DNA from 4 places in the Micromonospora sp. NPDC047467 genome. Region 4 is predicted to be linked to each of the others. Evidence: riboswitches for the same ligand, from Rfam matches in the RefSeq annotation. Region 4 holds a riboswitch; each other region holds the start of a gene.
What was found. A riboswitch is a leader RNA that binds a small molecule or an ion and turns the genes downstream of it on or off. The one in region 4 is predicted to bind cyclic di-AMP.
Positions count from the first base shown of each region.

Region 1 (6,840 bases), on a different contig from region 4:
GGCTAATGGCCCGTGGATGGCCCATCGGGCGCTGGCGGCCCGTGGAACATCGAAAGCCCTGGCGGGACTCGCGTCCTTGCCAGGGCTTCGATCGTGGAGCGGGTGACGGGAATCGAACCCGCACTGTCAGCTTGGGAAGCTGATGTTCTGCCATTGAACTACACCCGCGGGCGGCACCACTGTACCCGAGTCGCCGAGCCGGTGCACCCAGGCATCCCCGCGTGCCGACAGCGGGACGCGGGCCAGCAAGAAGTTTCCTCACGGCAACATATAGTCGTTCTCAAATGCATCGATGGGTTGTAACGTCTGCCACACGTTCTCCGCCATGGCGTGACACACCCCCTGCCGCGCCGCCAGAAAGAGGTGGGCCCATGGGACTCCGTCCCAACCTGCTGACCCGGCGTGCCGCCGGTGTCGCGTCGACAACCCTCGCGCTGCTGCTCAGCACCGCCGCCGTAGGTGTCGTGCCGGCTGCTTCAGCCCTCTCGGCAGCGCCTGGTGGCGCCTGCGTGGAGCCGGCCGACAGCCACGCCAACGCCCGGATGAGGCCCGGCGGTGCGGCCAAGCACGACCCGAACGAACTGACCGCCGACCAGGTCCGCGACCGGGAAGCCGACCTCGCGGCGGCGTTGCGGGAGCGCGCCAACTTCCGCACGGGTGCCGGCGCGACGGCACTGGCCACCGTCACCATCCCGGTGGTGGTGCACGTGATCCAGGAGAACAGCACCCGGGCCGGCGGCAACATCCCGGACTCGCTGGTCACCGCCCAGATCAACGTGCTCAACCAGGCGTACGCCGGCGCGACCGGCGGCGCGGTCACCGCGTTCGCCTTCCGCCTCGACAAGATCAACCGGGTGACGAACCCATCGTGGTACCCGATCGTGCAGGGCTCGTCGGCGGAGCGGTCGATGAAGTCCTCGCTGCGGGTGGGCGGCAAGAACACGCTCAACATCTACCTCGGCGAACTGAGCAACAACCTGCTGGGCTGGGCGACCTTCCCGCAGCGGAACCTGAGCAGCATGGACGGCGTGGTCGCGCTGAACGAGTCGCTGCCGGGCGGCACCGCCACCAACTACAACCAGGGCGACACCGGCACCCACGAGGTGGGTCACTGGCTGAACCTCTACCACACCTTCCAGGGTGGCTGCGGTGGCTCGGGTGACAGCGTCAGCGACACCCCGGCCGAGGCGTCGCCGGCCTACCAGTGCCCGACCGGGCGCAACACCTGCTCGGCGGCCGGGCTGGACCCGATCACCAACTTCATGGACTACACCTACGACTCGTGCATGTATCAGTTCACCCCGGGACAGGCCAGCCGCATGCTGACCGCCTGGAACGCGTACCGCGCGGCCTAACTTCTCCGCGTACCACCGGTGCCGGCTCCGTCACGACGAAGCCGGCACCGGCGTCTTCGGGCGGTGGTCAGGCGGCCGTGCACTGGACGTCACGGCTGAGACGGGTCGGGCGGGTCTGGGGTACGCCGAGCGGCGCCGCAGCCGTCGGGGCGTGCGGGTCGAGCCAGACCCGAACGGCCGGACGGCTCGGCGGGAGACCAGGAATGCCCGTGATCTGGTGCTCGCGGCGGGTCAGCATCGCCACGTCGACGGTGAACTCGAAGAGCCGCCAGTCGACCTGCGGCTCCGCTCGGGCGGTCTGCGCCAGCCGGGCCACCCGCGCCGGATCGGTCACCGGCCAGGCGTGCCCCGCCACGTAAGCCTCGTCGTCGCTCTCCTCCGGTGGGAACGAGTGCAGCGCATAGCGGCCGTCCCGCTCCAGGTCACGGCGCTTCGGCGAGTCGATGATGAAGCAGAACAGACCCTCGTCGGTGATGACCGGGGAGACCGGATGGACCCGGGGACCGCCGTCGGCGCGGACCGTGGCCAGGTAGCCGAAGCCCGGCCCGTACTGCTGCAGGAGAACGCGGATCCCGTCGGCGAGTCGGGGCTCGTCGGCGGCGAAATCGGACCAGGAAGCCATGCCGGCATTCTATCGAACAAATGTACGAAGAGCGACCTCGACACGCTGGTCACCGCGTGCCTCGCTATGGTGGTCCGATGCTGCTCTCCGACCGCGACCTGGTCACCGAGATCAAGGCCGGCGCGCTGGGCCTGGACCCTTTCGAGCCCACCCTGGTCCAACCGTCCAGCATCGACGTACGACTCGACCGGCTGTTCCGGGTCTTCAACAACCACCTCTACACGCACATCGACCCGGCCATGCAACAGGACGACCTGACCTCGGTGGTCGAGGTGCCCGACGGCGAGCCGTTTGTGCTGCACCCGGGCGAGTTCGTGCTCGCCTCGACGCTGGAGGTGATCTCGCTCGGCGACCAGCTCGCCGGCCGCCTGGAGGGCAAGTCCAGCCTGGGCCGGCTCGGCCTGCTCACCCACTCCACCGCCGGCTTCATCGACCCGGGCTTCTCCGGTCACGTGACGCTGGAGCTGTCCAACGTGGCGAACCTGCCGATCACCCTCTGGCCGGGCATGAAGATCGGGCAGCTCTGCATCTTCCGGCTCTCCTCGCCGGCCGACCACCCGTACGGCTCGGTGGTCTACGGCTCGCGTTACCAGGGTCAGCGGGGGCCGACGCCGAGCCGCTCCTGGCAGAACTGGCGGGCCTGGCCGACCCGCTGAGGGTCGGGTCAACGACGAGGGCCCGCCGCGACGGATCGCGACGGGCCCTCGACCAGCAGAGGCTCAGCCTGGGCGGCCGTAGCTGTGGATCGGGCCGTCGTCGACCTTCTTCATCTTGACGGGTTGACCGGCCTGGGACGCGTGCACCACCCAGCCGTTGCCGACGTACATGCCGACGTGGTGGATGTCGCTGTAGTAGAAGACGAGGTCACCGGGGCGCAGGTCGGCGCGGCTGACGTCCTTGGTCACCCGGCTCTGCTGCGCGGCGTTGTGCGGCAGGGACACCCCGGCCTTGGCCCACGCGGCCAGCATCAGCCCGGAGCAGTCGTACGAGTTCGGGCCCTCGGCGCCCCACACGTAGGGTTTGCCGATCTGGGCGCAGGCGAACTTGACCGCCGTGCCCGCGCCGCCGCCGGGGTAGCTGGCCGGGCAGGGCGCCGGACGCAGCGGACCGCCGCCGCCGTTGCCGTACACCTTGAGGCGCAGCTTCTGGAGCTTGTCGATCTCGGCGTTGATCTGCTTCTTCTTCGCCGCCAGCTGCGCCTCGGTCAGGGTCAGCTGGGCCACCATCTCGTCCAGCGGCGCCTTCTGCCGGGCCAGCTCGTCACGCAGGTCGGACACCTGCTGTACGTCCTGCTGCTGGTTGTGGGCGAACCGGTCGAGCATCTCCAGTTGGCCGACCATCTCGCTGGGTGACCGGCTGCCGAGCACGGCGTTGACGGTGGAGACGTTCTCGCCCATGTACGCGCGGACGGCCAGGGCGCTGACCTTGTCCATCGCGGCGTCGACCTGGCGCTCCAGCGGAGCGATCCGGGCGGCCAGGGCGTCGGCCTGCTTGCGTTTGGCGGCCAGGTCGGTGCGGGTGGCGTTGTGCCGTTCGATGATCGGTTCGAGCTTGTTCCAGTCGGCGTCGATCTGGCGTTCGATCTCGGCGACGGACGGGTCCGCGTGGGCCGCCGTGGCGCTGCCGGTCAGGACGACGGCGACGCCGACCAGGGCGGCGAGGGCGGTGGTGAAGCGGGGCCAGCGTGGACGCGGCGCGGTCGGTGTCGGGTCGGCTGACGCCGACCGCCCGGACGACGGCCGCGGGGCATGAAGTGCCACCGGGGTTCCGTACTCCTTCTTCCTGACCGCCTACCGGGTTAGCTGACGGGTTCGGGCGGGAAGTCGGCGCCCTACCGCAGTGACTGCGGATTCACCCCGGGGAACCTGGGTCCCCGGCTCGCTCGCAAGCGACTCGGCGGTGTCGGTCCGTTACTGCCCGGGACGGGCAGACCTGCCACCGGGCCGACAAATGACCAGAGTAGAGACGGCCGTTACCAATCCGCAACCCGTGGGGCCGTGACACTCCGTACCGATCCGGAGGGGTCACGGACCGTGGGCGAAAGTTTCCTTCCGGACGTGTGCATACATGGAAAGGTATTGACGCAGACTCCCGGCCGGCGGGAGGGTGGCCTCACCCTTACCCACGCAATCTAGGGGGTTCGATGCGCCATCCAACCCTGTCGTCCGGCCGGCACGCACTGCTGGTCACCGCCGTGGTCGCCGCGACCGCACTACCGTTGCCCGCCGGTCCGGCCGCCGCCGCAGCCACCGCCGACCGCCAGCAGCAGTACGCCGCCGCAGCCAGCGAGTACGGCGTACCGACCGCCGTGCTGCTCGGCGTCTCCTATCTGGAGTCCCGCTGGGACAGCAACGCCGGCACACCGAGCACCAGCGGCGGCTACGGCCCGATGCACCTGACCGACGCCCGGCACGTGACCGCCCTGCCCGGACGCGGCCACCACGACGCCGGCACCGAGGACCCGCGCGGCGACGACTCGCGTACCACGCTGGCACCCCGCCACACCGCAGACTCCGCGCCGCCCAGCGCGGCCCTGCAGACCGTGGACGCCGCCGCCGCGCTGACCGGGGCGGCCCCCGAGTCGCTACGCACCGACGCCAACGTGAACATCCGCGGCGGGGCAGCGCTGCTGGCGGCGTACCAACGGGAGTTGGGCGCGCCGGTCGGCGCCGGCAGCGACCCGTCCGCCTGGTACGGCGCGGTGGCCCGTTACGCCGGCGCGGACAGCGCCGACGCCGCGGCGGCCTTCGCCGACGAGGTCTTCACCACCATCGGCGCGGGCGAGTCCCGGGTGACCGACGACGGTCAGCGGGTCACGCTGCCAGCCCGCACGGTACGGCCGGAGCGTTCCTGGCTGGACCGGCTGGGTCTGCGCAAGCTCGCCCGCCCGGATGGTCTGGAGTGCCCGCGCACCATCTCGTGTGAATGGATTCCCGCGCCGTACGAGGCGTTCGGCGACGGGGACTACGGCAACCACGACCTCTCCGACCGGCCCGCCCGGCAGAAGATCGAATACATCGTCATCCACGACACCGAGGCGAGTTGGGCGACCACCCTGAACCTCGTCCAGGACCCGACGTACGTGAGCTGGCACTACTCGCTGCGCTCGGTGGACGGGCACATCGCCCAGCACGTCAAGACCAAGGACGTTGCCTGGCACGCCGGCAACTGGTACGTCAACGCCAAGTCGATCGGGCTCGAACACGAGGGCTTCGCCGCGCAGGGCACCTGGTACACGGAGGCGATGTACCGGACGTCCGCGAAGCTCGTCCGACACCTCGCGCTGCGGTTGGGCATCCCGCTGGACCGCCAGCACATCATCGGCCACGACAACGTGCCCGGCACCACCGCGTCGACCGTGCGCGGGATGCACTGGGACCCGGGACCGTACTGGGACTGGACGCACTACTTCGACCTGCTGCACGCGCCGCGCCTGGACACCGGCACCCCGGCGACCGGCCTGGTCCGGATCGACCCGGACTACGCCACCAACCAGCCGGCGTTCATTGGATGCGTCACCCCCGGCGTTCCGTGCCCGCCGCGCGGATCGTCGTCGGTGGTGCTGCGCACCGCACCGGCCGCGGACGCGCCACTGGTCAACGACATCGCGCTGCGCCCCGACGGCACCCCGAACACGATGGAGGTGTCGGACCACGGCGCCCGCGCCTCCGCCGGCCAGACGTACGCGCTGGCCGGGCGGCAGGGTGACTGGACGGCCATCTGGTACCTCGGGCAGCGGGCCTGGTTCCACAACCCGAAGACCGCACCGACCGCCACCTGGACCGTCGGCGTGGTGGTCACCCCGAAGCCCGGCCGCGCCACCATTCCGGTGTACGGGCGGGCGTACCCGGAGCAGGCCGCCTACCCGGCCGGTGTGCCCTACCAGGCGATCTCGCCGTTGCAGTACACCCTCGCCGCCGGGCAGCGGTACGCCGTCGGCGCGGTGCTGCCCGGTGAGTACTACCGGGCCAGCACGGTCGACGGCTCCTCGCCCGGCGACTGGACGGTGATCCGCGGCGAGAACAGGTACGTGCAGATCCAGTTCGGCCACCGCATCATGTACGTCAACCTGGCCGACGTGCAGGTGCTGCCGTCCCCGGTGGGCGCGCCGCGCTGACCGGCGTACCGCTGAAAACCGCGACGGCCCCCGGTCGGTGACCGGGGGCCGTCGTCGTGCCTGGTGGGGATCAGCCGGGTCGGCGGAACCCGGCGACCGGCATGTGGTTGATGCTTGCCACCTGCACCGGTTTACCGGCGCGCGGGGCGTGCACCATCTGGTCGTTACCCAGATAGAGGCCGACATGGTGCAGGTCGCTGAAGAAGAACACCAGGTCACCGGGGCGGGCGTCGGCCCGCGAGATGGCCTTGCCCTCGTTCCACTGGTTGCCGGTGTGGTGGGTGAGGCTGATCCCGGCCGACTTGTAGGCGTACTGGGTCAGGCCCGAGCAGTCGAACGAGTTCGGGCCGGTGGCACCCCAGACGTACGGCTTGCCGACCTGCTGACAGGCCGTCTTGATCGCCTTCTGGGCCGCCACGTTGACCACACCGTTGATGGTGGGGCAGCCCGTGGTCTTGACCGTGGTCTTGGGCAGCGACGCCTCGAGCTTCTTGATCTCGACGTCGATCTGCTTCTTCTTGGCCGCCAGGTCGTTCTGCTGCTTCGTCTGGGTGCCGATCAGCGCGTCGAGCTTCTCTTTCTCGGCGTCGTACTTGGCCCGGACGGCCAGCACGCCCTCGACCTCCTTGCGCTCACGCGCGGCGAGTCGGTCGAGGAGGGTGAGTTGCTCGGTGAGGGTGTCCGGCTTGGCGCTGACCAGCAGCGCGCCGATCTCCTGCGAGGGGCCCGACATGTAGTAGCGGGAC
Region 1 is NZ_JBEYTO010000002.1:3,677-10,516, reverse strand. It holds tRNA gene ABZ780_RS04220 (tRNA-Gly) at 95-168, opposite strand; gene ABZ780_RS04215 (zinc metalloprotease) at 372-1,355, shown strand; gene ABZ780_RS04210 (pyridoxamine 5'-phosphate oxidase family protein) at 1,423-1,977, opposite strand; gene dcd (dCTP deaminase) at 2,055-2,633, shown strand; gene ABZ780_RS04200 (NlpC/P60 family protein) at 2,697-3,737, opposite strand; cyclic di-AMP (ydaO/yuaA leader) riboswitch at 3,751-3,886, opposite strand; gene ABZ780_RS04195 (N-acetylmuramoyl-L-alanine amidase) at 4,121-6,094, shown strand; gene ABZ780_RS04190 (NlpC/P60 family protein) at 6,165-6,840, opposite strand, start outside.
Region 1: linked by a shared signal. The riboswitch ahead of ABZ780_RS04200 (NlpC/P60 family protein) and the one ahead of ABZ780_RS13605 (hypothetical protein) in region 4 are both predicted to bind cyclic di-AMP.

Region 2 (7,004 bases), on a different contig from region 4:
GGCATCTGCGCACGGTGGTCGACGCGGTGCTGCCCAGCCTGCGGCGAGCCACGGCCGAGGGAGTGGACGACATCGACGGCATCGTCGACATCCACATCGCACAGACCGTCGAGATGCTGCTCGGGCAGTCGCCGGTGCTGGCCGACGCGGTGGCGCAGGGGCGGTGCGCGGTGGTGGGGGTGTCGTACCGCCTCGCCGCAGGTGGAGTGCGTCCGGTGACCCCCGTACCGGCCGGTGCCGCGACGCTCGACGTGCCCGCCGCCCCGGACGGCCCGGCGGCGCCCGCCGCCGCCTGACGTAGCCCGAGACCCGCGACGAGGGCCGCCCCGCGCGATGTGGGGCGGCCCTCGTCGACTGCTGTAGGCGTGGTCAGAGCAGCGACATGTGGACGTGGTCGGTGTGGTTCGACGGCCCGCTGTACGAACTCCACCCGGTCGCCGGGAACCAGATCTGTCGGTTCCAGATCACGTAGTAGATGCCGAGTCGGTCGGCGTTACGGATGAGGAACGCGGCGACGTTGTTGCCGTACTTGCGGGTGTCCTCGTTGTGCCACGGGGCGAAGCCGCTCTTCTGCAGCGACCAGTCGCAGGCGCGGCCCTTCGGGTGCTCCCACGGCCCGCCGGGGCGGTAACAGCCGACGAAGCGGTTGAAGCCGGCCAGCTTGACCTCCTTGTACGCGTGCAGCGTGCGGGGCGTGACGCAGCCGGAGGTGGTCGGGTCGTCCTCGCTGCACGACTGCGGCTTCCAGTCACCGTCGGCGGTGCGACCCGGGCCGATCTTCGCGACCCGCGAGGTGGCATCCACCAGGCCGCCGGTGAAGCCCTTCCCGCCGACGAGGGAGAGCGCCTTGTCCGCCTCGCTCTTGCGCTTCGCCATCAGTGCGGTCTGCTTCTGCTGCTCGCGGACCTCCGTGTCGAGGGCCAGCTTGGCCTGCTCGGCGCGGGCCTTGACCGTGTTGACCTCGGCGAGCTTCTTCTCGTTGACCATGTTCATCTCGTCGAGCGTCGCGGCGCGCTGGACGAAGGAGTCGGGAGCGTCGCTCTCCAGCAGCATCGCGATCGCGCCGATCCGGCCGGTCCGGTACGACTGGGCGGCGATCTGCCCGACCTGCGGGGCCAGCGCCTCCAGGTCGGCTTTGGCCCGGTCGACCTCTATCGCGAGCTCCAACTGCCGCTTCTTGGATTTGTCCAACTTGGACTTGGCGGCGGAGTAGTCGCGGTTGGCCTGCTCGATGACGTCGTTGAGCAGCTTTGGCTCGCTGTCCTCCTCGTGCCCGGACGGTGTGGGGGTCGCCGGGGCGGCGTGGGCTGGGAGGGGCCCGGCAAGCACGGTCAGTGCGGCGATCACGGCCACCACGGGTGTCAACCAGCGGCGTAGGGGTGCCGTCACAATGTTCCCTTCCGTCGACCGCCGACCGGGTTAGCTGACGGGTTCGGGGCGGAAGTGGCCCCTACCGCTGCTGCGGATTCACCCCACGTGCCTGGGTCCCCGGCTCGCCGGTTGGCGATTGGGCGGTGGCACCGCAGGCGCCGCTTCGCGCCTACATCGGTAACCGGCAGCGAGGTTACCCGAGAGTCGACCGGGTGAGCTACGCCTGGATGCCCACCAAAAGCGTCATTTCGCCATGGCGTTGAGTGACCAGTGACGTGGCCTCCAGGACGACTGCCCGATCCGGTCACGCTGAGGAGTGTCACCATGCCGTATCTGTGCTCCTGTTCGACTGCGGCCACGGATCGGTGGCGGTGGGTGGGGGTGGGGTCCGCGTCTGGTCCGGCCCGTCGGGTCGACCCGTTCGCGGTGAGCCGAGTGCCGCCAGTGCCTCTGCCCGGTCCGGTCGGGGGCGCGGGGCGGGAGCATCGGCGGACGGGGTGGCATCCGACCGCCCGGCCGCGGTCACCACCGCGGCCAGCCCGGTGGTCAGCGGCACGGCGGCGATCAGGCCGAGTGTGGCTACCGCGCTGCGAACGATCTCCTGCGCGAGGAACTCACTGGTGAGGATCTGCGCGATCGGCCGCGAGTCGGCGGTGAGCAGGAGCAACAGGGGGAGTGACGCGCCCGCGTACGCCAGGACGATGGTGTTGACCGTGGAGGCGATGTGGGCGCGGCCGACCCGGGTGGCCGCCCGGTAGAGCTGCAACCGGGTCAGCCCCGGGTTGGCGTTCGCCAACTCGGTGACGGTGGCCGCCTGGGTGACCGTCACGTCGTCGAGCACGCCGAGCGACCCGATGATGATCCCGGCGAGCAGCAGACCGTGCAGGTCCACGTCGCCCTGGAACATCGACAGCGTCGTCGCCTCCTCACTGCCGAAGCCGGTGAGGTGGGTGGCGGCCGTGGCGATGGTGGCGAGGACGCCGGTGAGGATGAGGCTGCCCAGGGTGCCGAGCACCGCGACCGAGGTCTGCGCGGTGACCCCGTGCGTCAGGTAGAGCACCACGAACATGATCAGCGCGGCGCCGACCACCGCCACCAGCAGCGGTGACCCCCCGGCGGCGATGCCCGGCAGCACGAAGGTGAGCAGGATCGCGAAGCTGGCCGCCAGCCCCGCGAGCGCGGCGAGGCCCCGCCATCGGCCGAACGCGACGATCGCGGCGGCGAAGACCACCGCCAGCCACAGCAGCGGCGTTCCCCGCTGGTGCTCGGCGATGTTCCAACTGCTGGCGGCGGGATCGGTCGGATCGGTCAACTCGACCATGATGACCTCGTCGCCCACCGCCACCCGGGGCGCTCCGGGCCCGGCGGGGACCGGGGTCTGGACCTGCTGCCCAGCGCTCGGCCCGTCCTCCACCCGTACGTCCACCGTGCCGCACGGCCCGTCCCCGGCGGCCGATGTGCCCTCGGGGTTCGCCGCCGGCGGGCAGGGCTCGGTCACCACCCGGGTCACCGTGCCGTGGTATCGCGGCACGTCCGCTTCGCCACCGGCGCGCGGTGACCCGTCGCGCGGCCAGAGCACCACCGCGGCGAGGACGGTGGCCACGAAGAGCGGCACCACCGTCGCGACGAGGATCCGTCGCACCCCCGGCGGGGCGGGCGGAGCGGAACGGCTGTGGTCGGAACCCAATGCGAGAACTCCCAACGATCCGGTGCGGGGTACGTGTCAGCGGACCGGTCGGTTCACCGTTGACAGGGAAACGGCTGCGAGAGGCGCGATGGACCGCCGACTGACGATCGTTCGATCACGGACGGTAATCGCCCGGCACGGTTGACCGGCAGTGGCGCCACGACGTGGTGGCGCCGCAGCCTGGGTGTGCGGCGTCGTATGGAGAGTCATCCTGGGAAATGCTAACCAGGCCACAGCGGGCTTGCAGTTCGTGACGGGGTGTCGGATAGGCGAACCACTCGCGTGGCGGCCACCGGCGGGGCATGTTGGAGGAATGCCCGCTCCGTCAGCGCCCGACCCCGACCGCCAGCGGCACGCCACCCCCGCCGCGCCCACGCAGCACGCGGAGCACGACAAGCACGCGGGGCATGACAAGCACGTCGGGCACGATCCGGCGATGTTCCGTCGCCGCTTCTGGGTCTGCCTGGTGCTCACCATCCCGGTGGTCCTGACCAGCCATCTCGTCTCGGATCAGCTGGGCCTGAGCGACGTACCGGGCCGATCCTGGGTGGGCCCGGTGCTCGGTTCGGTGGTGTTCTGGTGGGGCGGCTGGCCGTTCCTGGTCGGCGCGGTCCGGGAGGTACGGGACCGGGCACCGGGCATGATGCTGCTGATCGCGATGGCGATCACCGTGGCCTACACCGCATCGCTGGCCACCAGCGTGGGCGCCTTCGACCTGGACTTCTGGTGGGAGTTGGCCGCGCTGGTCACCATCATGCTGCTGGGGCACTGGCAGGAGATGAAGGCCATCGGGCAGGCGCGGGGCGCGCTCGCGGCGCTGGCCGCGCTGCTGCCGGACGAGGCCGAGCGGGTGGCTGCGGACGGGCGGGTCGAGGCGGTGCCGGTGACCGACCTGCGGATCGACGACGTGGTGCTGGTCCGCCCGGGGGGTCGGGTGCCGGCGGACGGCCGGATCGTCGAGGGTGACGCCGAACTGGACGAATCGATGATCACCGGTGAGTCCCGGCCGGTAGCGCGGTCGACGGGCGATCGGGTGGTGGCCGGTACGGTGGCCACCGACTCGGCTGTCCGGGTCCGTGTCGAGGCGCTCGGTGAGCAGACCGCCCTCGCCGGCATCCAGCGGATGGTCGCGCAGGCGCAGGCCTCCGGTGGCCGGGCGCAACTGTTGGCCGACCGGTTCGCCGCCGCGCTGTTCTACGTGGCCACCGGCACCGCTGTGCTGACCGTGCTGGTCTGGACCGCGCTCGGTCAGCCCGACGAGGCGGTGGTCCGCGCGGTCACGGTTCTGGTGATCGCGTGCCCGCACGCGCTCGGTCTGGCCATCCCTCTGGTCGTCGCGCTCTCGACCGCGCTGGCCGCGCGGTCCGGAATCCTGATCAAGGACCGGTTGGCGTTGGAGCGGATGCGGACCGTCGGCGCGGTGCTCTTCGACAAGACCGGCACCCTCACCCGAGGCGAGCACGTGGTCACCGACGTGGTGGTGGCGGCGGGCACCGAGCGGGGCGAGGTGCTGCGGATCGCGGCGGGCGTCGAGTCGGACAGCGAGCATCCGCTGGCCCGGGCGATCGTGACGGCGGCCGGGCGTGCCGGCCCGGCCTCGGCTGCCAAGTTCCGATCGCTGCCGGGCCGCGGTGTGCAGGCCACCGTCGACGGTACGGAGTACGCGGTGGGCGGGCCGGCGCTGCTGCGGGAGCTGGGCCTGTCGCTCCCGGCGGAGTTGGAGGAGGCGACCGGGCGGTGGTCGGCGCGGGGCGCGGCGGTGCTGCATCTGGTGCGGCTGCCGGGGACCGTGCTCGGCGCGTTCGCGTTGACCGACGAGGTGCGTCCGGAGGCTCAGCGGGCCATCGGCGAGCTGCGTGCCGAGGGCGTACGGACGATCGCCATGATCACGGGTGACGCCCGTCCGGTGGCCGAGGCGGTCGCGGCCCAACTCGGCTTCCGGCCCGGAGTCGACGAGGTCTTCGCCGAGGTGCTGCCAGCGGAGAAGGACAGCCGGGTGGCCGAGCTCCAGGGGCGAGGGCTGACCGTGGCGATGGTCGGCGACGGAGTGAACGACGCGCCCGCGTTGGCCCGAGCGGACGTGGGCATCGCGATCGGGGCGGGCACCGATGTCGCGATCGAGTCCGCCGGGGTGGTGTTGGCGTCGTCGGACCCGCGCGGGGTGGGTGCCGTGGTCCGGCTGTCCCGGGCGTCGTACCGGAAGATGCGGCAGAACCTGGCCTGGGCGGCGGGCTACAACGTGGTGGCGCTGCCGCTGGCGGCGGGAGTGCTGGCCTGGGCGGGTGTGGCGTTGAGCCCGGCGGTGGCCGCGCTGTTGATGTCCGCGTCCACCATCGTCGTGGCGCTCAACGCGCAGTTGCTGCGCCGGGTCCGTCTCGACCCGGCACCGGACTGAGGGTCGTCAGCCGCGCTTCATGAGCCGGCCGACCGCCGCCATCATCTCGGTGGCCATCTCGTCGGCCCGGCCCTCGGCCGCCCCCTCGTGCATGCAGTGCCGGGCGTGCCCGTCGAGCAGGCCCAGGGCCACCTTGTCGAGTGCGGCCTGGATCGCGGAGATCTGGGTGAGCACGTCGATGCAGTAGCGGTCCTCGTCGACCATCTTCTCGATGCCCCGGACCTGCCCCTCGACGCGCCGAAGTCGCGTGAGTAGCTGGTCCTTGCTGGCGGTGTATCCGCGGATCGGGGTCGGTGCGGTCATGGCGACCAGGATAGCGTACCCCTGGGGGGTATGGTACTGTCGCTCTCGCCGGGATACCCCCACCGGGTACCGGTACATGACAAGGGCACGGATCCGTCTCCGACTTACCCCCGGGGGGTATAGGCTCGGAGATGACAGAGGGAGACATTCGATGGTCAGCACGACGTACCAGGTGAAGGGCATGACCTGCGGGCACTGCGTCAGCGCGGTCAGCGCCGAGGTGGGCGCCATCGCGGGCGTGCACGACGTTCAGGTCGACCTCGGCACCGGCCAGGTCACCGTCAGCAGCGAGCAGCCGGTGGCCGTGGAGTCGGTCCGGGCCGCCGTCGACGAGGCCGGCTACGACCTCGTCGAGGCGTGATCGGGCGGCCCGGGATGAACACGGTGACCAGGCTGGGCGGTTTCGCCCTCGGTCTCGCGGCGGTCTTCGGCGCGGCGTACGGGATCGGCCGGGTCGCCGACCCGGCCGCTCCGAGCGCCGAGAGCCGGCACGACGGCGGCGCCGCCCACACCTCGGGCCCCACCGCGCACGACGAGGCGGCCGGTCTGCTCCCCGGTGGCCTGCTCGTCTCCGACCGTGGCTACACCCTCGAACCGGTCGCCGCGCCGGCCGGCGAGTTCGCGTTCCGGATCGCCGGGCCGGACGGCCGCCCGGTGACCCGGTACGACGTGGCGCACGACAAGCGGATGCACCTGATCGTGGCCCGGCGCGACCTGTCCGGCTTCCGCCACGTCCACCCCGACCTCGCACCGGACGGCACCTGGCGGGTCGACAACCCGCTGGCCGGCCCCGGGCAGTGGCGGGCGTTCGCCGACTTCACCCCGACCGGCGGTGAGCCGCTGACCCTCGGGGTGGACGTGACAGTCCCCGGCGCGCTGACCGAACGGCCCCTGCCCGCCCCGGCCACCAGCACCACCGTCGACGGCTACACGGTCACGCTGACCGGTGAGCCGCAGCCCGGCCGCACCTCACCGCTCACCCTGACCATCAGCCGAAACGGGCAGCCGGTCACCGACCTGGAGCCCTACCTGGGCGCGTACGGGCATCTGGTGGCACTGCGCCGGGGTGATCTGGCGTACCTGCACGTGCACCCGGACGGGACACCCGGCGACGGGCGGACCAAACCCGGCCCCGCCGTCACCTTCCTGGCCGAGGTGCCGTCGGCCGGCAGCTACCGGCTCTACCTCGACTTCCGGCACGGCGGGAGTGTGCACACCGCCGAGTTCACCGTCGTGGCCGGCACCCCA
Region 2 is NZ_JBEYTO010000002.1:524,344-531,347, forward strand. It holds gene ABZ780_RS06655 (carbonic anhydrase) at 1-296, shown strand, start outside; gene ABZ780_RS06660 (hypothetical protein) at 370-1,389, opposite strand; cyclic di-AMP (ydaO/yuaA leader) riboswitch at 1,394-1,524, opposite strand; gene ABZ780_RS06665 (YibE/F family protein) at 1,691-3,058, opposite strand; gene ABZ780_RS06670 (heavy metal translocating P-type ATPase) at 3,495-5,453, shown strand; gene ABZ780_RS06675 (metal-sensitive transcriptional regulator) at 5,460-5,756, opposite strand; gene ABZ780_RS06680 (copper ion binding protein) at 5,908-6,117, shown strand; gene ABZ780_RS06685 (hypothetical protein) at 6,132-7,004, shown strand, end outside.
Region 2: linked by a shared signal. The riboswitch ahead of ABZ780_RS06660 (hypothetical protein) and the one ahead of ABZ780_RS13605 (hypothetical protein) in region 4 are both predicted to bind cyclic di-AMP.

Region 3 (7,004 bases), on a different contig from region 4:
CCGGTTCGCCTGGTGGACCGACGAGGAGCAGGGGCTCAACGGCTCCCGGTTCTACGTCAACTCGCTCAACACCACCCAGCGCGGCTACATCAAGGGCTACTACAACTTCGACATGGTCGGGTCGACCAACGGCGGCTACTTCATCAACCGGGTCACGTCCACCACGGCCGCGCCGCTGAAGGCGTACTGGGACTCGCTGGGGTTGCAGCCGGAGGAGAACGTCGAGGGCCAGGGCCGCTCCGACGACTACTACTTCCAGCAGGCCGGCATCCCCACCTCGGGCTACGCGGCGGGCGCCAGCGCCCGCAAGACCAGCGCCCAGGCGGCCAAGTGGGGTGGCACCGCCAACTCCGCGTACGACCCCTGCTACCACCGTGCCTGTGACACCACCGCGAACGTCAGCGCCACGGTGCTGAACCGGGCGGCCGACGGCGTCGCGTACGCGCTGTGGGAGCTGGCTGTGGGCGGGGGCACGCCGACCAACGACTTCTCCGTCGCGGTCAGCCCCACCACCCGTACCGTGGCCCGGGGCGCCAGCACCACCGCCACGGTGACCACCGCCACGACCTCCGGGTCGGCGCAGTCGGTGAGCCTGTCCGCCTCCGGGGCGCCCAGCGGGGTGAGCGTCTCCTTCAGCCCGTCCTCGGTGACCTCCGGCGGCTCGTCGACGATGACCCTGACCGCGTCGGCCAGCGCGGCGACCGGCACCTTCACCATCACGGTCACCGGCACCGGCTCGGTCACCCGCACCGCCAGCCTCACCCTGACGGTGACCGGCACCGGCGGCTGCGCCGGTGGTCAGGTGATCGGCAACGGCGGCTTCGAGAGTGGCACCACGCCGTGGACCGCGTCCTCCGGGGTGATCACCAACTCCAGTAGCAAGCCGGCCCGGACCGGGTCGTACAAGGCGTGGCTCAACGGGTACGGCAGCACCCGCACCGAGACCCTGTCCCAGTCGGTGACCGTGCCGGCCGGGTGCGCCAGCTACACGCTGTCGTTCTGGACGCGCATCGACACCGCCGAGACCACCAGCTCCACGGCGTACGACAAGCTGACCGTGCGGATGGGCTCGACCACGCTGGCGACGTACTCGAACCTCAACGCCTCCAGCAGTTACGTCCAGCGCACGCTCAACGTGGCCGCGTACGCTGGGCAGACGGTGACGCTGACGTTCACCGGCACCGAGGACTCGTCCCTGCAGACCAGCTTCGTGATCGACGACGTGACGCTGCAGGCGAGCTGACCGCGTACCCCGTCAAACGGGCCGTCGCCGGTGTTCCCGGCGGCGGCCCGTCGCCGTCACGGGTCAGGGCAGTTGCGGGTAGAGCGCGCCCACCCCGCCGGCGAGCCCGGCCTGGACCTGCCGACTGATGTCGTCGGCGACGATCTCGTACGCGTCGGACTCGATGCCGTCCACCCCGATCCGGGCGATGACCGCCGGGTCGGACTTCGGCTGGGTGACGGCGGCGGCCATGTCGGTGTCCATGTAACCGACGTGCAGGCCGGCGACCCGGACGCCCCGCTCGGCGAGCTGGGCGCGCAGCGCGTTGGTCATCGCCCACTCGGCCGACTTCGCGGCGCCGTAGGCCGCGTGCCTTGGGAAATTCACCCAGGACAGCACCGAGAGCACGTTGAGGATCGTCCCGCCGCCGTTGCCGACGATGACCGGCTCGAACGTCCGGATCATCGACAGGGTGCCCAGGTAGTGGGTCTCCAGTTCGAGTCGGACGAGGTCCAGGTCGCCGTCGAGCAGGTTGGTTCCGGAGTCGATGCCGGCGTTGTTGATCAGGAGGTTCACGTCGCCGGCGAGCTGGGCGGCGGCGGTGACCGAGGCGGGGTCGGTGATGTCGAGGCGCACCGGCGTCACGCCGGGCAGGTCGACGGTGTCCGGGTTGCGGGCGCCGGCGTAGACGGTCGCGCCGCGGGCGACGAGTTCGGCGGCCAGGTGCCGGCCGAAGCCGCGGTTGGCGCCGGTGACGAGGGCGGTGCTTCCAGCGATTTTCATGGGCGTCACGCTAGCCGACCTGACTTCTGTTGGGCAAAGTCAGGTAGGTCACGAGAGTCGCCCTCCTGGATCGGGAATATGACCCGGACGCGGGCACGACCCAACCGGTGACGACTCGTATCCTGTGCGCGAACCTCCGCACGAGCCGAGAAGGGAGACGGTGTGAGCAACCAGGCCGAGACGTTGGAGTTCCAGGCCGAGGCGCGTCAGCTCCTGCAGTTGGTGGTCCACTCGATCTATTCGAACAAGGACGTCTTCCTGCGGGAACTCATCTCGAACGCGTCCGACGCACTGGACAAACTGCGACTGGCCACGATGGTCGACAAGGACCTCGTCGCCGACACCGACGACCTGCACGTGACCATCGAGGTCGACCGGGACGCCCGCACCCTGACCGTCCGGGACAACGGCATCGGGATGACCCGCGACGAGGTCGTCCAGCTGATCGGCACGATCGCCAAGTCCGGCACCGCCGAGTTGCTGCGCCAACTGCGGGAGTCCGCCGACGCTCGCGCCTCGCAGGACCTGATCGGGCAGTTCGGCGTCGGCTTCTACGCCGCGTTCATGGTCGCCGACCGGGTCACCCTGCTGACCCGCAAGGCCGGCGAGACCGGCGGCACCCGCTGGGAGTCCACCGGCGAGGGGACGTACTCGATCGAGACGGTCGACGAGGCGCCGCAGGGCACCACGGTGACGCTGCACCTCAAGCCGGCCGACACCGAGGACAACCTGCACGACTACACCGCCGAGTGGACCATCCGGGAGATCGTCAAGCGATACTCCGACTTCATCGCCTGGCCGATCCGGATGACCGTCGAGCGCCCCGGCGCCGACGGCGCGGACGCCACCAGCGAGGTGCAGACCCTCAACTCGATGAAGGCGCTCTGGGCGCGGCCCCGCGACGAGGTCGACGCCGCCGAGTACAACGAGTTCTACAAGCACGTCAGCCACGACTGGGCCGACCCGCTCGAGGTCGTGCACATGAAGGGCGAGGGCACCTTCGAGTACGAGGCGCTGCTGTTCCTGCCCAGCCACGCCCCACTGGACCTGTTCTCCCCGCAGGGCCGCCGAGGCGTCCAGCTCTACGTCAAGCGCGTGTTCATCATGGACGACTGCGAGGCGCTCGTCCCGACCTACCTGCGCTTCGTCAAGGGTGTGGTCGACGCGCACGACCTGTCGCTGAACATCTCCCGGGAGATCCTCCAGCAGGACCGGCAGATCCAGATCGTCCGCCGCCGCCTGGTGAAGAAGGTCCTCGCCGCGGTCAAGGACCTCAAGGCCAACCACGCCGAGCGCTACCGGACCTTCTGGACCGAGTTCGGCGCGGTGGTCAAGGAAGGCCTGATCGACGACACCGACAACCGCGACACCCTGCTGGACATCCTGTCGGTGGCCTCCACCCACGACCCGGCGGAGCCCACCGACCTGGCCGGTTACGTGTCCCGGATGAAGGACGGCCAGAGCGACATCTGGTACGCCACCGGCGACTCCCGGGCCACCATCGAGAACTCCCCGCACCTGGAGGCGTTCCGGGCCAAGGGCCACGAGGTGCTGCTGCTCACCGATCAGGTCGACGAGGTGTGGGTCGAGCGGGTCGGCGCGTACGACGGCCGGCCGTTGCGGTCGATCGCCAAGGGTGAGGTCGACCTGGACACCGACGAGGAGAAGCAGCAGGCCGAGGCCGAGCGCGAGCAGCAGCGGCAGGAGTTCGCGGCGCTGGTGGACTGGCTGGGCACCACCCTGGCCGACAGCGTCCGGGAGGTCCGCCTGTCGTCGCGGCTCACCACCTCACCGGCCTGTGTGGTGGGTGACGCGCACGACCTCACGCCGACCCTGGAGAAGATGTACCGGGCGATGGGGCACGAGATCCCATCGACGAAGCGCATCCTGGAGATCAATCCCGGTCATCCTCTGGTCGCCGCGCTCCGTAAGGCCCACGAGCAGGGCGATTCCGCCGAAACCCTCACCGAAACCGCCGAGCTGCTGTACGGCCTGGCGGTGCTCGCCGAGGGCGGCGACCTGGCCGACCCGGCCCGCTTCACCCGGACGCTCGCCGATCGGCTGGCCCGTACCCTGTAGACCGTTTTCCCCGGCCGGCGGCCGCCCGAACAGTCGGGCGCCGCCGGCCGCTTCAGTCGACCTGATCGGAAACGGTCCATCGTGGTCACTTCACAGGTCAGCGGGGTTCGCAACCGCTGAGCGGGCCGCTCAGCGTGGCCCGGTGAAGAACTTCACAGCGGTTGGGCGATCGTCATCGACCGTGCCTAACGTCGGTCGGGTTCGCCACAGCGGACACCACGGCCGGCAACGCCAAATCCTGCCCCCGGTCGTCGGAACCCAGTCACCCGGGCAGGAGCGGGGGACCCAACGTTCCTCGGTGCATCGTCACCTCGGGGTGAAGCCGCCACCGCGCGGCCGGGCTCCTCGGCCCGAACCCGACAGCTCACCTCGCCGGCGTGGAGGAAGCTCACCATGACGTCTGTCTACACCCCCCGTCATCGACGGGTCACCACCCGCCGCCTCGCCGTCGGCACCCTGGCCGTCGGCGCGGTCACCGGCGCCGTCGCGCTCTTCGGGCCGGCGGCCCCGGCGCAGGCCGCGGTCAACTGGGACGCGATCGCCAAGTGCGAGTCCGGTGGCAACTGGAAGATCAACACCGGTAACGGCTACTACGGCGGTCTGCAGTTCGCGCAGAGCACCTGGGCCGGTTACGGCGGCAAGAAGTACGCCGCCCGCGCCGACCTGGCCAGCCGCGGCGAGCAGATCGCCATCGCCGAGAAGGTGCTCAAGGGGCAGGGCATCGGCGCGTGGCCGACCTGCGGCAAGAAGGGCGGCTCGTCGAGCGGCTCCGCCACGAAGTCGACGAAGTCCACCTCGAAGTCGTCGAAGTCCGACAAGACCACCAAGCCAAAGGAGCGGTCGTCGCGCGGCGAGCAGCCGGCGACCCGCAACCACGAGCGCACCACCCCGGCGGCCAGTGGCGACACGTACGTGGTGAAGCCGGGCGACACGCTGTCCGAGATCGCGCAGAGCCACCGGCAGGCCGGCGGCTGGCAGGCCCTGTACGAGCGCAATCGGCAGCTGGTCGGTGCCGACCCGGGTCTGATCTTCCCGGGTCAGCGGCTCAGCCTCTGACGGTTGACACACACGAACGCTCGGCCGGGTCACCGGCCGAGCGTTCGTGTGTGTCGTGCTGTCAGCCCGGATGCCCGTGCGGGCCGCCGTCACGCCGCCGAGACGGACGCCTTCGGCCCTCGCTGCGACGCCGCCGGGCCGGCGTTCCAGCCCCAGCGGGGGGCGGGCACGGCGGTCTCCCCGGGACGGTCCGCGCCGCCGTCGATGGGAGCCTCGGCCGAGTCGTGGTTGCTACGGGACAGGCGCAGCGACTGCTCGGCGCCGTTGCGGGCCGCGCACGGCCAGGACTGCCCGGCGCACTGGAGGTTGCGGCAGAGACCCTCGTCGTCCGGCTCGTGGGCGCTGAGCACATCCACCGCCAACTGCCAGAGCAGAGGGTCGGTCACGTCGTGCGGGCGTTCGGTGCGACGGCTCGGTCGGTTGCTGGTGTCGTCGGACATCGTGTGGGTCCCCCCTTGTCAGGCTGTACCCCCCAAGGGTCACCTGTCAGCCGCTGGCTAAACCGCCGACCTGCTGTGATGTGTCTCCGATCGCAGCTTGAGCAGGTGGAAAAGCACGCGGACCGGTCAATCTGGCAGCCGCGGCATCTCGACGCCCGGGTCCCGGCCGAGCAGCACCGCGCGGGTGAGCGCCGTCGACCCGAACCGGTCACGGACCGCGTCGACCGCGGCGTCCAGGTCGGCTCCGGGGGTGGCGTCGAACGGCAGCTCCGGTTGAACAGGGTTGTCGTCGAGGTTGCCCACCGACACGCCGATCAGCGTGACGCCCCGCCGGCCGACCTCCGGCAGCGCCGTCCGCAGCAGCGCCCGCGCGGCGGCCAGCAGGGGTGTCGTGTCCGCGGTCGCCTTGCCCAGGGTGTGCGAGCGGGTGGCCCGGGTGTAGTCACCGAAGCGCAGCCGCAGCATCACCGTGCGCCCGGATCGACCGGCCGCCCGCATCCGCCGGGTGACCCGGTCCACCAGGCCCGCCAGGATGGCGTCCAACTCCGCGGGCGCGTGCGGGGTACGACTCAACGCGTGCTGCGCGCCCATCGAGCCGCGCCGTCGGCCGACCTGCACCGCCCGCGGGTCGCGATTGTGGGCCAGGGCGTGCAGGTGCCGGCCGGCGCCCGCGCCGAGCAGGGACACCAGCGCCGCCTCGCCGAGGCGGGCCACCTCCCCGACGGTACGGATCCGCCGCTCGCGCAACTTGGCGGCGGTGACCGGGCCGACGCCCCAGAGCCGTTCCACCGGCAGCGGGTGCAGGAACGCCAACTCGGCGTCCGGCGCGACGACCAGCAGCCCGTCCGGCTTCGCCACCCCGCTGGCCACCTTCGCCAGGAACTTCGTCCGGGCCACACCCACCGTGATCGGCAGGTGGACCTGGTCGCGGACCTCCCGGCGCAGCCGCTCGGCGATGTCGGCCGGCGCCCCGGCCAGCCGGCGCAGGCCGCCCACATCGAGGAACGCCTCGTCGATGGAGAGCCCCTCGACCAGCGGTGTGGTCTGCCGGAAGATCTCGAACACCGCCCGGCTGGCCCGCGTGTACGCCGACATCCGGGGCGGCACCACTATCGCGTCCGGGCACAGACGACGCGCCTGCTGGCCGCCCATCGCGCTGCGGACGCCCCGTGCCTTCGCCTCGTAGCTGGCCGCGAGCACCACGCCGCCGCCGACGATCACCGGCCGCCCGCGCAGGCGTGGGTCGTCACGCTGCTCGACGGACGCGTAGAAGGCGTCCAGGTCGGCGTGCAGGATGCTGGCCCCGGGTGACACGTACATATGTTCGCATGGCGTCCGGCCGTCATGGCAGTGAGCTGGGCGAACGCCCGGTCAGTCGAGGCAGAATTCGTTGCCCTCGGGGTCGGCCATGATGATGTGGCCGG
Region 3 is NZ_JBEYTO010000007.1:404,133-411,136, reverse strand. It holds gene ABZ780_RS21940 (M28 family peptidase) at 1-1,243, shown strand, start outside; gene ABZ780_RS21935 (SDR family oxidoreductase) at 1,307-2,005, opposite strand; gene htpG (molecular chaperone HtpG) at 2,168-4,084, shown strand; cyclic di-AMP (ydaO/yuaA leader) riboswitch at 4,304-4,476, shown strand; gene ABZ780_RS21925 (transglycosylase family protein) at 4,478-5,140, shown strand; gene ABZ780_RS21920 (hypothetical protein) at 5,230-5,580, opposite strand; gene dinB (DNA polymerase IV) at 5,707-6,894, opposite strand; gene ABZ780_RS21910 (VOC family protein) at 6,952-7,004, opposite strand, start outside.
Region 3: linked by a shared signal. The riboswitch ahead of ABZ780_RS21925 (transglycosylase family protein) and the one ahead of ABZ780_RS13605 (hypothetical protein) in region 4 are both predicted to bind cyclic di-AMP.

Region 4 (7,004 bases):
GCGTGCAGTTCGTACATCGCCCGGGTCAGCTCCGCGCTGTCGTCGCTGCTGGCGCGGCCGTCGCGGATCAGCTCCTCATGGCTCACCTTGAGGAAGAACACTCCGCCCTCCAGTGCCGCGCCAAGATGATCACCGGAGAGGTCGACCACCACCCGGCTGCCGTTGGCGCCGAGATCGGCGGCGAAGCGCCGGTACACGTCGGCCGGGACCAGCCACGGCGCGTTGGGCCCACTGAGGACGCTCACCTCGGCGCGGAGGCCCTCGCCGAGCGCCAGGTTGTACAACTCGTCGAGCTCGTGCCGGCTCAGCGGCTGCCCCGGCACGTCGGCGACTTCCTGCCGGGAGCCGTCCCGACGGTCGTGCACGTACCCGCCGCTACCGGAGTCACGGACCACCACCTTGAGGTCCACGCCCTCGCTGACCAGCAGTGGCTCCAGCACCTGGCCGATCTCGCCGCCGAGTGCGGCGCAGAGCACCACGTCGACCCCGAGCGACAGCACCATGCGGGCCTGCCAGACACCCTGCCCGCCGGGGTGCAGGTGCAGTTCGGGATGGTCGTTCGGCTGGTCCACCGTCACCGTCAGCTGCGGAGTGGGCGCGAAGACCATCACGTGCCCGCTCACCGAGCATCGCCGTTCATGTCTCCGCCCTCCGTCACGACCGGTGATATCCCCACAGCCGACGGTAGTGATAACGCGCCGCGAATGCCGGGGCAACGGCCGGCGTCCGTCCGGGCGTTGCCAGCCTGACCGGGGTACGGGACGATCGTGCGACCATCGACGGCAGGAGACGGTGTGTTCAGCAGCGATACGTTCAGCTACACCGTCCAGGCCCGCTGCTCACTCGCCGACGCGGCGGCGTTGCTGAGCGACCTGACCCGCCAGGGCGAGCTGCATCCGCTGATCATCCGGGTTCGCCGGGTCCCGCCCCGGCCCGGCGCCCGGGCCAGCTACACGATCAACGACCGGCTGGCCGCCGGCCCGCTGCGCTTCAAAACCACCTACCAGGCGGACGTGCTGGTCTGCGAGGACGACGAGATCGTCACGGTGGCCCGCCAGTGGCCGGCCACCACGGTGCGCAACCACACCCGGCTACGCACCGAGCCGGACGGCCTGGTCCGGATCGACGTCGAGATCACCCTGCGGGCGCCAGCGCCCCTTTTCCGGTACGCGTTTCGCCAGGCCAGAGCCGCCCACCTGGCCCTGGCGACCCGACTCGGCGCGGCCCTCGACCGCACCGACAACCCCCCAACCCCCGCCTGACCACACCCGCGCCCACGCCGCCCCGCCCACGCGCGCCGTGCCGCCGCGCCCTCGCGCCCTCGCGCGCCGCCGCGCCGCGCCGCGAGCCGCGTCCTGTGCGCGGCGACCTCGCCATGATCGTGCTCGATCCAGGATGTAGTGGCCTCCGGCTGCTTGCGAGGCCACTACATCCTGGTTGCAGCGCGATCATGGCTGGCGTTGCCGGGCAATCGGGGTGCGGCCGGTGCCAGGCCAGCCCGCTCAGCGGCCTGAGGGCCGACGGCCGGCGCCCCACATCGGAGAGGCGCCGGCCGGGTCGGGTCAGTACACGGACAGGTGCACGTGGTTGGTGTGATCGCTGGACGGGTCGCCGCCCGCTCCGCTGTAGGACTTCCACCCGCTGCTGGGTAGCCAGATCTGCCTGTACCAGATCACGTACAGCACGGCGAGTCGGTCGGCGTTGCGGATGAAGTACGCGGCCAGGTTGTTGCCGTACGTCTTGTCGCCGCCGGTGGCGTCTCCGCCGAAGCCGTTCTTCTGCGCGGCGAAGTCGCAGGCCCGGCCCTTGGGGTGCTCGCCGGAGCCGCCGGAGCGGTGGCAGGAGACGTACCGGGTGAAGCCGGCGGCCTTGGCCTGGTTGAGGGCGTGCAGGGTGCGGGGGGTAATGCAGCCGTTGGCCGGGGTCGGGTCGTTGACGCTGCACGACTCGGACGGCCAGGAGCCGTCGGAGTTGCGCGGCGCGGCCTTGGCGTTGGCGCTGGAGGTGCCCCGGTTGGAGTTGGTGTCGGCGGTGGTGGTCTGCGGCTTGGTGGTGGCCACGGTCAGGGCTCGCTCGGCCTGTTCCTTGCGCTTGGCCATCACCTCGACCTGCTTGCGCTGCTCGCGGATCTCGCCGTCGAGGGCGACGCGGGTGCGGTTGGCCTCGTCCTTGGTGGCGAGGAGGTCGCGCAGTGCCCGGTCCTCGTTGGCGGCGACCACGTCCAGCGCGGCGGCCCGGTCCATGAAGCCTTCGGGGGTGTTGGTGCTGAGCAGCGCCGAGACGGTGCTGAGCCGGCCGGTGCGGTACGCGACGCCGGCGATCTGACCGACCTTGCCGTTGCGCTCGTTCATCTCGGCTTCGGTGGTCTTCAGTTTGGTGGCGAGTTGCTGCTGCCGTTGTACGGAGGTGTCCAGGGCGCGCTTCGCGTCGAGGTAGCCCTTGCTGGCCGCTTCGAGCTGGGCCCGCAGGGCCGGGGTGCCACCCTCTTCGTCGTCGCTGGGTGCTGCGGCGGCCCGCTGGGCGGCCGGGGGAGCGGCCGAGGCTGCGCCGGCCGGGATCGCGACGCCGAGGGTGAACATCATGACGATCAGCGCCGCCAGTCGGGCGGCGGGGGGTCGTGCTGGTGCCACTATGCGTGTCCTTCCGTTAGCCGCCGACCGGGTTAGCTGACGGGTTCGGGACGGAAGATCCCTACCGCTGACGCGGATGCACCCCAGGAACGTGGTTCCCCGGTTCGCCCTCTCGGGCGATTAGGCGGCGGCCCCCACCGGCGCCGGGAGGGCGCCGCCTGGTGGTGGCCGAGACCGAGCCTACCGGTGCCGCTGGGGCAGGTGCAGCCAATGTGACGGACGGTGCCTACGTCGTCACCGTGAATGTCGACTAATGCGATGAAATCTCGGCAAATTGTCACCAGGTGACGGCACCGCAGGCACCGGGTGCGGCCCCGGGCTCGATCTGGAGCGTGGCGTGCTCGATCCGGAAGTCTTCCTGGAGGGCGGCACGCGCGGCGGTGAGCACGGCGCCGACCTCCGCGCCGGGGGCCATGGTCAGGTGTGCGGAGGCCACCTCCATGCCCGAGGTGAGCGTCCAGACGTGCAGGTCGTGCACCTCGACGACGCCGGGCACGGCGGCCAGCCGGTCGTGCACGGCGGTGACCTGGAGGTGTTCCGGGGCGGCCTGCACCAGGATGCGGACCGCGGCGCGGCCGAGCCGCCAGGTGCGCGGCAGGATGAACACGCCGATGGCGACCGCCACCAGTGGGTCGGCCCACCACCAGTCGGTGACCGTGATGAGCAGTGCCGCCCCGATCACGCCGACCGAGCCGAGCAGGTCGCCGAGCACCTCCAGGTAGGCGCCCTGGAGGTTGATGCTCTCCCGGGCCCCGGTGCGGAGCAGGGCGAACGCGACCACGTTCGCGAGCAGGCCGAGTACGGCCACCGCGAGCATCGGGCCGGCCACCACCTCGTGCGGGTCGCCGAACCGGCGGATCGCCTCGATCACCACGTAGATCGCCACGCCGGAGAGCAGGACGGCGTTGGCCAGGGCGGCGAGCACCTCGAGGCGGTAGAGCCCGAAGGTGCGCTGCGGGTCGCCGGTGGCCCGTTGGGTGGCGGTGATCGCGGCGAGCGCCATCCCGATGCCGAGCACGTCGGTGAACATGTGCCCGGCGTCGGAGAGCAGGGCCAGCGAGCCGGTGTGCAGGGCGGCCACCGCCTCGACCACCATCAGGGTGGCGAGCAGCCCGAATGCCGCCCAGAGTCGGCCCCGGTGCTGGTGCGCGGCATTGGCGACCGAGGCGTGGTGGTGGTCATGACCTGCACCCACGACACCCACCCTCCGTTGCCGTCCGGGACCGGGTCAAATGTATGCTCACATCGCTATGTATGCAACTGTCCGGCAGTGCCGACTCCGGGCCGCGCCGATTCGGATTCAGCCGATCGGGTCGATGGTGGTGAGCCGCTGGGTGGCACGGGACAGCGCGACGTAGAGCGTGCGTACGCCCGCCCCCGGATCCGCCCGGATCTCGCTCGGTGCGACAAGCACCACGCCGTCGTACTCCATGCCCTTGGCCTCCAGGCTGGTCACCACCTGTAGCCGCGACGCGCCGAGCGCGCCGAGCCAACCGGCGACCTCGTCCCGGCGGGGGACCGGCGTGATCACCCCCACCGTGCCGTCCACCTCGGCCAGCAGGCCGGCGGCCGCCTCCACGACCGCGGTCTCCAACCCGGCTGCCGGCACCACCAGCTCCACCGGGTCGACCCCGGTGGAGCGGACGGCCCTCGGCAGCGGCAGGTCCGGATAGAGCCGGCGGATCTCGGCCGCCGCCACCGCGAAGATCTCCGCCGAGTTGCGGTAGTTGGTGGTCAGCGTGAAGTCGTGCCGCTTGCGGCGGCCCAACGCCTGGTCCCGGGCTCGGGCCAGCTCCTCCGGGTCGCCGGTCCACGCGGTCTGCGCCGGGTCGCCCACCACGGTCCACGAGGCCAGCCGGCCGCGCCGGCCGATCATCCGCCACTGCATCGGCGAGACGTCCTGCGCCTCGTCCACCACCACGTGCGCGTAGTCCCGGTAGTCCGCCGGGCGCTCCCGCGCCGCCGCGCGGGCCGCCCGCTGGCGGTCGCCGAGGGTGGTCAGCTCCCGGACCCCACCGGCGAGCTGGAACGGGTCGCGCCGGGCCCGCGCCGGCTGCGCCGGCTTGCCGAGCAGCGCGTCCAACTCGTCCAGCAGCGCGATGTCGGCGATGGTGAGGCCGTCGGTGTCCAGGCTCCGGTACGCCGCCTCGAGCAGCCGGATCTCCGCGCCGGAGAGGATGCCGCCGGCGTACCGACGCAGCCGGTCCGGACGGGCCAGCCAACCGAGTACGTGCCGGGGGTGCAGCCGGGGCCACCACGCCTTGAGGAACTCGCGGAACTCCGGCCGCTCGGCGATCTCGCCCTCGAAGGACCGCTGCTCCGGCAGCCGGCCGGTGCCGGTGTTCAGACGACGGGCCTGCGCCCAGAGCGCGGCGAAGATCCCGTCGAAGCCGGCCCGGCGGGCCTCGTTGCGTCGGGCGCCCCGGTGCAGCGCGCGGTCCCGGATCGCGTCCAACTCGGCGCGGTCCAGCCGCAGCAACCCGCCCCGGTAGAGCAGCCGCAGCTCACTTGGCCCGCCCGGCACCGCGTCCCGGGCGGCCTGCTCCAGCACCCGACGCATCCGCAGCGAGCCCTTCACCGCCGCCACCTCCGGCGGATCGGTGCGGGTGGCCGTCATCCCCGGGAAGAGCGTGCCCAGCGAGTGCAGGGTCGCCGTGTCCTCGCCGAGCGAGGGCAGCACCGAGGCGATGTACTCGACGAAGACGGTGGACGGGCCGACCACCATGATGCCGCCACCGGCGTACCGGCTGCGGTCGGAGTACAGCAGGAAGGCCGCCCGGTGCAGGGCGACGGCGGTCTTGCCGGTGCCCGGTCCGCCGGCGACGATCGTCACCCCGGAACCGGGCGACCGGATCGCCTCGTCCTGCTCCCGCTGGATCGTCGCCACGATGTCCCGCATGCCCCGGCCGGTGGCCTGGGACAGGGTAGCCAGCAGCGCGCCGTCGCCGACCACCGTCATCCCCTCCGGCGTGGCGGTGGGATCGAGCAGGTCGTCCTCGATGCGGGTGACCCGCTCCCGCCGGGACTGGATGGTCCGGCGCCGCACCACGCCCAGCGGCTGCGCCGGGGTGGCCTGGTAGAACGCGGCGGCGGCCGGCGCACGCCAGTCGACGACCAGCGTGGTGGCGTCCTCGTCGCGGATGCCGAGCCGCCCGACGTGCAGCACCTGACGGTCCCGCAGGTCCAGCCGGCCGAAGACCAGTCCCTCGTGTTCGGCGTCGAGGGTGTGCCGACGCTGCGCGGCGTGGAAGACCATCGCGTCCCGTTCGACGAGCGCGCCGAACGTGCCCACCCGGGCCATCCGGTAGCCGTCGCGCTCGGCGCGGACCGCGGACTGGCGCAGCTCGGCCAGGCGGGCGTACACCCGGTCGAGGTGCCGTTGTTCGACGGCGATCTCCTGCTCCAGGGCGGTCTGGTCGGTCAACGCACGCTCCTTCGATGTCGCCGGCGAGCGGCGCGAACCGCGCGGGCCAACCGCAGAAGGGTACGGCCCTCGCTCCGGTCCGGCGCGCCCGAGGTGCGGGAACGTGGTCAGGCACCCGTCCTGACGGCGCTCGCGTCGCTGGCCCGCGGCGGCGGTTCGGCGAGCACCCGACGCAGGACGCCGGTCAGCGCGGCGTTCACCTCGTCCGGACGCTCCATCATCAGCATGTGCCCGGCGCCGGAGCAGATGGTCAGCTCGGTGGCCGGCAGCGCCGCGGCGATCGACTCGGCGCACGGCGGCGGGGTGAGCCGGTCCCGGTCGCCGACCAGGGCGGCGGCGGGCAGGTGCGCGAGCGTGGCGAGGGTGTCCAGCCGGCGCTGGGCGCCGATCGAGGCGCGGAACCCACCGATCGAGCGCAGCGAGGCGTGGGCCACCGCCGAGGTCACCAGCCGGATGTCGGCCGGGTCGCAGCGGTCGCCGAAGAGCATCCAGCGGATGCTCGGTTGCAGCGCGCGTAGCAGCGGCCGGGGCGGTCGCCACGAGCCGCACCGGGCCAGTACGCCGGCCCCGGTCGTCTCGGCGAGCCGGATCAGCCGGGTGATCCGCGGCGAGAGTCCGTAGGCGGTGTGCGTGTGCCCCTCGGCGGTGGTCGAGACGAAGACCAGGCCGGCCGTGCGGGCGGCGAAGTGGGCGGGATGGCGGTGCGCGTACTCCATGATCGTCATGCCGCCCAGCGAGTGGCCGACCAGGACCACCCGACCGGCCGGCGCCACCGCGTCGATGACCGCCGCGAGGTCGTCCCCGAGCTGAGCCAGGGTGGCTGTGGGCAACGCCATGCAGCTGGACCGTCCGTGGCCCCGGGCGTCGAAGGTGACCACCCGCACCGCGCCGTCCGGCATCCCGGTGAGCGCGTCGAGTTGCCGGTGCCAGGCGCGCCCGTCCAGCGTCCA
Region 4 is NZ_JBEYTO010000004.1:232,786-239,789, forward strand. It holds gene ABZ780_RS13595 (PfkB family carbohydrate kinase) at 1-623, opposite strand, end outside; gene ABZ780_RS13600 (SRPBCC family protein) at 795-1,262, shown strand; gene ABZ780_RS13605 (hypothetical protein) at 1,563-2,582, opposite strand; cyclic di-AMP (ydaO/yuaA leader) riboswitch at 2,636-2,767, opposite strand; gene ABZ780_RS13610 (cation diffusion facilitator family transporter) at 2,908-3,825, opposite strand; gene ABZ780_RS13615 (AAA family ATPase) at 3,931-6,054, opposite strand; gene ABZ780_RS13620 (alpha/beta hydrolase) at 6,162-7,004, opposite strand, start outside.